Solidesulfovibrio fructosivorans JJ]: one gene and its partner. The protein of the gene in region 1 interacts with the protein of each later gene in a pairwise test. Links are inferred from orthologs where the notes say so. Each region holds a gene or a part of one and is shown on either strand. Other genes may lie near its edges.

Region 1 (5,661 bases):
CCAGATGGGGAACGATCGCCTCATAGGCCGCGAATGCCCCATTGGCGTTCCAGTGGCTGTCCGTGGAGTAGAAGACCTGCTCCTTTTTCTTCGCCTCCATGAGCGCCTGGGTCACGTTGACGATGTCGACCTTGGTCCGCGCCTTGACGTAGGCAACGAAGCGATCCAGGTGCGTGTCCTGAAAGACCGGACGCAGGGCGTCGGGCAGCTTTTCGGGATAGACGGTATTTTTGTTCGGAGCCACGATGACCAGATACTTGATGCCCCGGGCCGCCAGCCATTCCCGCCGGCGTTCCATCTCCTGGGCAATAAGCGCCACGGCTTCCTTGGGCAGGCCGTAGGGGGAACGGGCGTCCTCCAGGATGTTGCGCGCCCCGTCCTGGGCCAGAAACAGCCAGTGGTCCTTGCCGGCCACGACCTGGGACGACGTCGAGGTGGAGGCCAGGACGAAGGTGTCGAGGTAGCTCTCCCAGGTGATGAGCAGCCCGCGCAGGCTGTAGTGGTGCTCCAGATAACCGTGGCGCAGCTTGTTGAACCACGGCACCCAGGTGCCCGGATCCAGTTTGAGTTCGGTCAGCTTCCCGCCGCCAGCCTCGCCGATGATGGTCATGGGCGCGAACTTGAAGACCCTGTCGACGGTGGGAAGCGCGAGCAGGGCCACGAACAGGAAACAGGAAAGAAAGGCCACGGTACGGCGGGAAAAAGTCATGCTGGTTTGCAAGGGGGCGTTCCAAGGGATGGCGCGGGGACTTTTTATCTGGCCCAAGCTGCTTCGAGGGCATCCTCGCGCTGTTTGAGTTCGCGCAGCACGGCCTCGCTAAGCAGTCCGTCGATGCGTTTTTTTTGCCGCCACCGCTCTCGTATATCCGAGGCGGATACGTCAAGTCTGGCCACGGGCACGAAGGTGATATGGCGGCCCTCGGGAAGCTCCCAGACCGCCGGATCGTCCGTGGGCGCGGCCCCCATGGCGGCGGCGTTGCTTTTGAGAAAAACAGTGAAGACCTCGAGCCCGAGCCCTTCCCGGGCATGCACGGCCAGGCTCGCCATACGGCCAAGTTGCAGGCCGCGTTTCCAGGTGGCGAGGCCGAGCAGGTCGCCCATGCCGAGGATGAAACAAAACTCCTCGCCGGGCCTTGCCTCGCGCAGTTCGGCCAGGGTGTCGCAGGTGTAGGACGGCCCGGGCCGGTCGGCTTCCATGGCGTTGACGCGAAAACCGTCCACAGCCTCCACCGCCAGGCGGCAAAGCAGCAGGCGCAGCTCGAAATCGAGCATGGGCTCGCCGGACTTGTGCGGGGGCCTGGCGGCGGGCACGAATTCCACCCCGGCCAGGGACAAGGCCTCGGCCACCTCGATGGCGGCGCGCAGGTGGCCGATGTGCACGGGATTGAACGTGCCTCCGAAAATGCCGATCACGGGTCGCGTCATGGCGTGGCGAAAAAAATCAGCCCCGCACCTGGCCGTTGCCGAGCGTCACGAACTTGGCGCTGGTCAGCTCCACAAGGCCCATGGGGCCGTAGGCGTGGAGCTTGGAGGTGGAGATGCCGATCTCGGCCCCAAGGCCCAACTCGCCGCCGTCGTTAAAGCGCGTGGAGCAGTTGACCCCGACCATGGAGGCGTCGGCCCGGCGCAGAAAATCCATGGCCCGTCCGTGGTGCTCGGTCAGGATGACCTCGGTGTGGTTGGAGCCGTAGCGGTGGATGTGGGCAAGCGCCTCGTCCATGGAATCCACCACTTTGACGGCGAGGATCAGGTCGTGAAACTCGTGGCCGTAATCCTCGGGCGCGGCCGGAGCGGCTCCCTCGCCAAGAAGCGGCAGGGCGCGCGGACAGGCCCGAAGCGTGACGCCGGCACGGCGCAGGGCCGAGCCGACCCGGGGCAAGAATTCCGGGGCGACGTCCGCGTGCACGAGCAGGCACTCCAGGGCGTTGCACACCCCGGGCCGCTGGGCCTTGGCGTTGACGATCACCTTTTCGGCCATGGCCAGATCGGCCTCGGCGTCGACATAGGCGTGGCACACCCCCTTGAAATGCTTGAGCACCGGCATGGTGGCGGCGTCGACCACGGCCCGGATGAGCCCTTCCCCGCCGCGCGGGATGATGACGTCGATATATTGGTCGAGCTTGCACAGCGCGGCCACGGCGGCCCGGTCGCTTGTGGGCACGAGCTGGGCGGCGTCGGCGGGAAGGCCGGCGGCGGCCAGGGCCTCGCGCAAGAGCGCGGCCAGGGCCTTGTTGGACTCCAGGGCCTCGGAACCGCCCTTTAAAATCACGGCGTTGCCGGCCTTGAGGCACAGGATGGCGGCGTCGATGGTGACGTTGGGCCGGGATTCGTAGATCATGCAGATAACGCCCAGGGGCACGCGCATGCGCCCGACAAGGAGGCCATTGGGGCGCGGGCGCATGGCCTCGATGCCGCCCACCGGATCGGGCAAGGCGATGATCTCGCGGCAGGCGGCGGCCATGGCGTCCATGATGGCCGGGGTCAACGTCAGGCGATTTACGCGCGGGGCATCCATGCCGGCGGCCTTGGCCGCCTCCACGTCCCGGGCGTTGGCGGCCATGACCGCCTCGCGGCGGGTGGCGAGCAAATCGGCCAGGGCGGCCAGAAAGGTGTCCTTGGCCGCGCCGGAAGCCCCGGCCAGAAGCCGGGAGGCGTCCCTGGCCCGGACGGCCATCTGTTCCATGTCGGTTGCCACGCTCATGGGACCTCCCCGTGTTGTGACGGATGGCATCGTAAAGGGTTGCGTTTTAGCCGTCAGAAGCCCGTTTCGTCAATCACCGTCGGCAACGGCGGCCAGAACCACGCCCGTGACGGTCTTGCCGGACCGGGTGCGCACCTTGGGCGTATCGGCAAAGGCCACCCGGTAGCCGACCGCTCCGAAAAGGCCCTCGAGTTCCTCCAGGGTGAAATGGTGGGCCGTGTAGAGCACCCTGCCCTCCTCCCGGACGACGAAACTGCCGGCCTCGCCCGTTTCGGGCAACCCCGCTTCGTAGCGGGCCGTGTAGTAAGGCAGATCCCAGTTTTGCAGAAAATCGGCCACGCACAGCACCCGGCAGCCGACCCGGCGGGCCTCGGCCAAGACGTCCAGGCGGACTTGCCGGGGATTGAGCGTGGTCAGCACGGCATGGATGATGCCGGCGTCGAAGGCATCGTCGGCAAAGGGCAAGGCGGCGAGATCCGCCCGCACCACGCGACAGCCCTGGTCGGCGGCGGCGGCCAGACTCGGAAAATTGCGGTCCGCGCCCACGGCGAAGCGGCCGGTTCCGGCCATTTCCCCGAGCATCCGGCCCGCGCCGCAGCCCAGGTCCAACACCCGGGCGTTTGGCTTCAAATAGGCCGCCACCCTCGGATCGAGAATCAAACTTGAAGGAACGCCTGAAGTTTCATCCCAGTACATCTTCTCCTCCCTTTTCGTGGAAGCACTCGCCGCCCTTCCCCCTTTCGAAAGTTTTTGAAGGGGGTCCAGGGGGAAACTTTTTTCAAAAAGTTTCCCCCTGGCCGCCGGAGGCATTTCTCCCCTCCCCTCCTTCCCCGCGCCTAGCCCTGCTCCTCGAAAAAACGCACCGCGTTTCGCAGTTCGCCGAAGTTGTAGATGTTGTAATGGGCCTCGACGCCGTCCATGGATTGCTGCCCCTGGCCGGAGGCGAAAAAGACCGTGCGCAGCCCGGCCTGGCGCGCGCCGTAAACGTCGCGGTACATGTCGTTGCCGACAAAAAGCACTTCCCCGGCATGCAGATGCATGCGTTTGAGGGCCAGGGCGAAGATGCGCGGATCGGGCTTGCGGTAGCCGAGGTCGCCGGAGACGATGACGGGGTAGAAATAGGAATCGAGGCCGACCATGCGCATCTCGGGCACGGCCCAGGCCGTCTGGGCGTCGGTCAGGGCGGCGAGGCGATAGCGCGGCCGCAGCTCGTCGAGGACCTCGCGCACGCCGGGGTAGAGTTCCAGGCAATTGAGCGCGATGCCCCGGTAGAGCTCGGCCAGAAAATGCGGCAGCACGGCCAGCTTGTTTTTGGGGATCGTCACCCCGGACCGACCGGCCCGGTCCAAAATGAATTCCCGCCACACGGCCACGGCGTCGAACTCCGGATACTGCTCCCCGCCGCGCCGGCGCTGGTCCTTTAGAATCTGGTAATAGCCGTCGCGCACGTCGCCCCGGTTGGTGCGGATGCCGTAATACTTGAGCAGGTGGCTGATGGAACGGTAGATCTGCTCGTTGCCCTCGTCGGTTTCGATATGGACGAGGGTGCCGTTGATGTCGAAAATGATGCCCCGCACCGTCATGCCAAACCTCCCTTTAAAATGGCCTTGCCCTCCTGGATGAGCCGTCTTCTGTAGGCGTCGTCGAGCCAGTGGTTGCGGGCGATGCGCAGAAGCGTCAGGCCAAGATAAAACGGCAGCCGTGCCGTTATGGCGTCGAAGGCCCGCTTCCTGTCGGGAAAATGCCCGGCGTATTCCCACAGGAAATGGCCGATGAACGGTTCCGAACGGGCGGGGTTGCCCGTCGCCAACATAAAGCAGTGCTTGAGCTCCCCGCAAAGCCGGCCCACGTCGTAGACCCGGTCGTCGCGGTGCATGCGCTCGAGGTCGATGGCGCACACGTCGCGACCATGGCCGAAGAGAAAATTGGAGGGTGTGGCGTCGCCGTGGACGCAGACCTGCGCGTCCTGCCACACCTCGGGCCGGGCGGCGTAGGCCCGGGAAAGCTCGCGCAGCCGGTCGAGGCGCCGGGAGGACGCCATGCCCTGCCCGCCAAGATAGGTCAGCACCCGCTCGAAATAGGCCTGGGTACGGGTGAAATCCACCCGTTCGCCGCCGGCCGTGCCGTTGTGGAGCCGGGCGAAAAACCGGGCCAAACCGGACAGCTTGGTGAAAAGCCTGTCCGAGCGGCCCGCTCCGGCGGCCTCCGCGATGACGGCGTCGAGCTGTTCGCCGGTCACATGCTCCACCACGAGCAGGTCCCCGAGATCGCGATTGGCTCCCAAGGGGCGCACAACGGTATCCGGCGGCCCGGTAAAGCCCAGGCTTCTCACGTATTCGAGATTGCGATATTCGTTTTGCGCGGACTGGGGCGCGTTGCTGCCGTTTAAGCCCCGGGCGCGGGCGTAGAACTTGCCCACCACCCGGGCCCCGCTCCATTTGTCCTCGTAGAGGTAGACGTCGCTTTCGGCCGAAACGCGGTAGACCCGCCAGCGCGGTTCCCGCCCGGCCGCCGTAAGCTGGGGCAGGATGCAGTCCCGCAAATAGCCCTGCAAGGGATCGTTTAACGAGAGGTGTCCGAGGTAGACGCGCATTCAAAAAAAACCATGTGGCGGCCGGTTTGGCGAGCCGGTCTGCCACCGGGCCGCCCCATCGGGAAAATTGTATAAAAGCACCGGCCCGCGCGCAATGGAAATCGCCAGCCGGAGCCATCCATGCCCCTTTCCCCCTTCCCACGGGTCATCCAGCCGCCCCGTCCCATCCCGAGGTGGGGCCGCGCGCCGGGTGACGGGCCGGGCAGGACCGGGCGGCCCGGCCGGATGATCGAACCCCGGGCCGGGGCCGCCCTGCCGGGCGACCGCCCCCTTTGCTGTATCGCCTGCCGCGCCGTGGTCACCTCCGAAAACCGGCGCATCACGGTCGACGGCGACCACCGCCATACCTTCGCCAATCCGTACGGCC
Region 2 (4,150 bases), on another replicon or contig:
ATACAACTACGGCGCGCGCCCCATCACCGGCCCACGGGGGCTGGCCCGGTTCGCCGTCGCCCGGCTGGCCCGCATCTATCCGGTCTACCTGCTGCTGCTCGCGGTCTCCCTGGCCGGTATTTTCATCCGCTTCGGCCGGCCCTGGGAAGTGCCCGGATTTTGCCAAAGCGTCCTGTCCGCCCTGACGCTGACCCAAAGCTGGTATTTCGTGGCCGAGGCCCCGAGCGTCTATCCGCTGGCCTGGGCCGTGAGCACGGAAATCTTCTTCTACTTGTTTTTTCCGCTCCTTAGCCGGGGCCTGTCGGCGCTGCCCGGCCGGCGGGCGGCCTGGTGCGCCGGGCTTGCGGCCCTGGGCGCGGCCGTCGGCCTCGACGCCTGCATCAGCGCACACTGGCCCGCGCTTTTCGCCTGGGCGCTTCGCGCCCATCCCGCCCTGGCCGGCGACCAGGCGCGGCTGGCCGGACTGCTTTTCGAGTGGCTGACCTACACCAGCCCGTATCTGCGCATCTTCGAATTCATTGCCGGCATGGCCGCGGCGCGGCTGTTCGTCCTGGGCCTGCGACCGCCGGCCTGGCTCGCCGTGGCGGCCACGGCGCTCCTCGCCGTCCTGCTGTGCGTCCCCGTGTCGGGCGACCGGTTTTTCTTCGCCATCCTCAAAAACAACGCCCTCTACGCCCCGGCCCTGGCCGCCTTGTGCCTGTCCCTGGCCGCAAACCCGCCGGCCTGGGCCACACACCGCCTCACCAGCCGCATCGCCGGGGCAAGCCTGTCCATCTACCTCGCGCAGCCCTTCGTCCTCGAGCCCTGGAAATACCTCTTCGCCCCGACCGGACCGCTGTGGCCCATGGCCGCCCTGGCCGGCATGGCCGCGACCATCGCCGCCGGCATGCTCCTGGCGCGCTTCGTGGAAGCCCCCGCCGCCCGGTGGATAAATAAAAAGCGTGCGAGAGGGGAAACCCTTTAAAAAGGGTTCTCCCCTCTCGCGCTCTCCCCTTCCTAAAGCTTTTAACGGGGACGAGTGTCACCGTACCAATTGAATTCTATTAAAAGTCTTTGGAAGGGGGCCTGGGGGAAACCTTTCTCCAGAAAGGTTTCCCCCAGCGGGGTCCGGGGCAGAGCCCCGGCGTAATCAATACCGTCCTGCCAAGGGCAGGCGGTCGGCCAGGGTGATGCCGGCTGTGGAGACGTCGGCCCGGTAGGGCAGCATCAGCACGCCGGCGGCCAGGGCCTCGGTGAAAAGCGCGGCGTATTCCGGGTCGACCATGGCCGCCGGGGCGAAGCAGTCCCCGTCCGGGCGCTGGACGCAGAAAAAGAGCGCGGCCAGGCATTTTCCTTCCCGGGCGAGCCGGGTCAGTTCCAGCAAGTGCTTGCACCCGCGCTCGGTCGCCGCGTCGGGAAAGGCGGCGGCATTATCCTCGACCATGGTGACGTTCTTGCACTCCACGAAACAGGTCCCGGCCGGGCCGGTCAGTTCGAAATCCAGCCGGCCGTGGGCAAAGACCGGTTCCGGCCGGATGGTGTCGTAACCGGCCAGCTCGGGAAAGGCCCCGGCGCAAAAGGCCCGGCGGAAAAGCCGGTTGGGGGTCAGCGTATTGACCCCGACCCAGAAGTCGCCCCGGAAATCCGGCACGCGCGTCATCTCCAAGGTATGGGCCAGCTTGCGCTTGGGGTTGTCCGACACGGAAAGCCCCACCGTGCACCCCGGGCGCAGGAGCCCGAGCATGGAGCCGGTATTGTTGGCATGGGCCGTGATCGGCCGGTTTTCGATCACGGCGTCGATCAAAAAACGCTTGTAGCGGCGCACGAACCGGGCCATGACCAGTTCGCCGGGGAAAGGGAGGATCACGCCGGAATCCGATCGCGCAGCCATGATTTACCTTTGGCCTTTTGTATACTATATTGACAAACGGCCGCGCACACGCGGCCGAGGCATAACACTTCAACGCAAGGATTCCGGGCCATGCGCACCGCGCTTCGTATGCGTCTCGTCGCCCCGTCCGCCACACTGGGCATGGCCGCCAAGGCCGCCGACCTGCGGCGCCAGGGCAAGGCCATCATCGACCTCTCGGCTGGCGAACCCGATTTCAACACGCCCCAGCACATCAAGGACGCGGCCAAAAAAGCCATAGACGACAATTTCACCCGGTACACTCCGGTGCCCGGCGTCCACACCCTGCGCGAGGCCATTGCCGGCTATTTCAAGACCACGTACGGCGTGCCCACGCCCAAAGAGGCCATCATCGCCACCAACGGCGGCAAGCAGGCCCTGTACACGCTTTTCATGGCCATGCTCAACCCCGGCGACGAGGTCCTGGTGCCCGCCCCCTACTGGGTCAGCTACCCGGACATGGTGCGGCTCGCCGGCGGCCGGCCCGTGCCCGTGCCGAGCACGCCGGAACAGGGCTTCCTCGTCTCCGTCGAGGACCTCGACAAGGCCATCACCCCGGCCACCCGGGCGCTCATCATCAATTCACCGTCCAACCCTACCGGCGCGCACTACACCGCGGAGCAGCTCGACGCCATCGTGGACTGGGCCGTATCGCGCGACGTCTACATCGTGTCGGACGAAATCTACGACAGGCTGGTCTACGCGCCGGCCGCGCCCGCTTCCATGGCCAGCGCCTTCGCCCTGCACCCGGAGCACGTGGCCATTGTCGGCGGCCTGTCCAAAAGCTTCGCCATGACCGGCTGGCGCGTGGGCTACGCCATGGCCCACCCCAACGTCATCCGGGCCATGTCCACCCTGCAGAGCCAGTCCACCTCCAATATCTGCTCCATCGCCCAGAAGGCGGCCATCGCCGCCCTGACCGGGCCCATGGACTGCGTGGAGGAAATGCGCCAGGCCTTCGCCCGTCGCCGCGACCTGGCCCTTTCCATCATCGGCACCTGGAAAAAGGCTTTCTGCCCGACGCCGAGCGGCGCGTTCTACCTGTTCCCCTGCCTGTCGGGCTACTACAACGACACCGTGCCGAACTCCACAGCCCTGTCCGAGACCCTTCTGACCGAGGCCGGCGTGGCCACGGTGCCGGGCGTGGCCTTTGGCGAGGATCGCTGCATACGGCTTTCCTACGCCACGGCCGATGCCACCCTGGAAAAGGGACTGACCGCCATGGCCGAGTTCCTGCGCAAACTGTAACGCCGGACAGGCATTCCGACATCCGACATCCGAAACGATACAAATATATCAATGAGATATATCTGTTACTGGTGCCACTTTTGAAACGAAAAGGGAATTCGGCCTACGCGGGGCCAGGGAATCCGGCGTGAGAAAAACCGGCCGCACGGACGCCGACCAGTACCTGGGGCTGGTCAAATTTCTGTCCTGGAGCTCCCTGGCCCTGATCCTGCTCGTCAACCTGTTCCTGTCCATTTTCCTGTCCAACTACGCCCGCCAGGACGTGCTGGCCAAACAGAAGGAATTCGCCCTGCTCCTGGCCGAAAACCTCAACCATCAGATATACCAGCGCTTCACCCTGCCCACGGTCATCGGCTTCGGCCGGGTGGAACTGTCCCAACCGGCCCAGTACGACCGGCTGGAAAAGACGGTGCTCTCCACCATCCACAGCTTCCACGTCAGCGAAGTGCGCATCTACGACTACGACAAGCGGGTGTCCTTCTCCACGGACAAGGAACTCGTGGGCCAGACCGGCTATGCCGGCGAAGCCATCATGGAAGCCCTGGAACAGGGCAAGTCGAACTTCCAGCTGGTCAGCCGCACCGGGCTCCTGGGCGGCATCCTCAATTTCCATCCCAAGCCGGACTCGGTGATTTTGCGCACCATCTATCCGCTGCGCATCGAACGGTCGCTCATCCCGGGCAATCCCCAGGGATTCATCATGGGCGTGCTGGAGTTCACCCAGGACATCACCAACGATTACCAAAAGGTGGTGGATTTCCAGCGCATCATCATCGCCACCACCCTGGCCTCCTCGGTGCTCCTTTTCATCATGCTGCGGGTGATCATCAGCCGGGCCGGACGCATCAACGCCCAGCGCATCGCCGAGCGCGAACAGCTCGAACGCGAGCTGCAACAGCAGGAAAAGCTGGCCGGCATGGGCCGCATGGTGGCCGGCATCGCCCACGAGATAAGAAACCCGCTCGGCATCATCCGTTCCACGGCGGAACTGCTCCTCAAGCGCGGCAAGGACGC

What was found. The genes of interacting proteins can lie anywhere in the genome.
Region 2: the proteins of DESFRDRAFT_RS09965 (region 1) and sfsA interact in binary tests that used the Escherichia coli proteins (3 or more experiments, as listed by UniProt). The link is inferred for Solidesulfovibrio fructosivorans JJ] from one-to-one orthologs.

What each region holds. Positions count from the first base shown.
Region 1 is NZ_AECZ01000011.1:132,488-138,148, forward strand. What follows is about bases 572-3,544. They hold DESFRDRAFT_RS09965 (glutamate-5-semialdehyde dehydrogenase), read right to left. Parts: upstream 2,702-3,544; coding sequence 1,442-2,701; downstream 572-1,441. Other genes in these bases: DESFRDRAFT_RS09955 (alginate O-acetyltransferase AlgX-related protein), read right to left, coding at 572-721; nadD (nicotinate (nicotinamide) nucleotide adenylyltransferase), read right to left, coding at 754-1,425; DESFRDRAFT_RS09970 (class I SAM-dependent methyltransferase), read right to left, coding at 2,771-3,397; DESFRDRAFT_RS09975 (HAD family hydrolase), read right to left, coding at 3,538-3,544. Outside these bases: more of DESFRDRAFT_RS09955, read right to left, coding at 1-571; more of DESFRDRAFT_RS09975, read right to left, coding at 3,545-4,284; DESFRDRAFT_RS09980 (phosphotransferase family protein), read right to left, coding at 4,281-5,294; DESFRDRAFT_RS09985 (cereblon family protein), read left to right, coding at 5,520-5,661. UniProt on the Escherichia coli protein: Catalyzes the NADPH-dependent reduction of L-glutamate 5-phosphate into L-glutamate 5-semialdehyde and phosphate. The product spontaneously undergoes cyclization to form 1-pyrroline-5-carboxylate.
Region 2 is NZ_AECZ01000008.1:35,077-39,226, forward strand. Bases 1-2,806 are described here. They hold sfsA (DNA/RNA nuclease SfsA), read right to left. Parts: upstream 1,871-2,806; coding sequence 1,130-1,870; downstream 1-1,129. Other genes in these bases: DESFRDRAFT_RS07385 (acyltransferase family protein), read left to right, coding at 1-964; DESFRDRAFT_RS07395 (pyridoxal phosphate-dependent aminotransferase), read left to right, coding at 1,961-2,806. In the rest of the region: more of DESFRDRAFT_RS07395, read left to right, coding at 2,807-3,136; DESFRDRAFT_RS07400 (sensor histidine kinase), read left to right, coding at 3,264-4,150. UniProt on the Escherichia coli protein: Binds to DNA non-specifically. Could be a regulatory factor involved in maltose metabolism.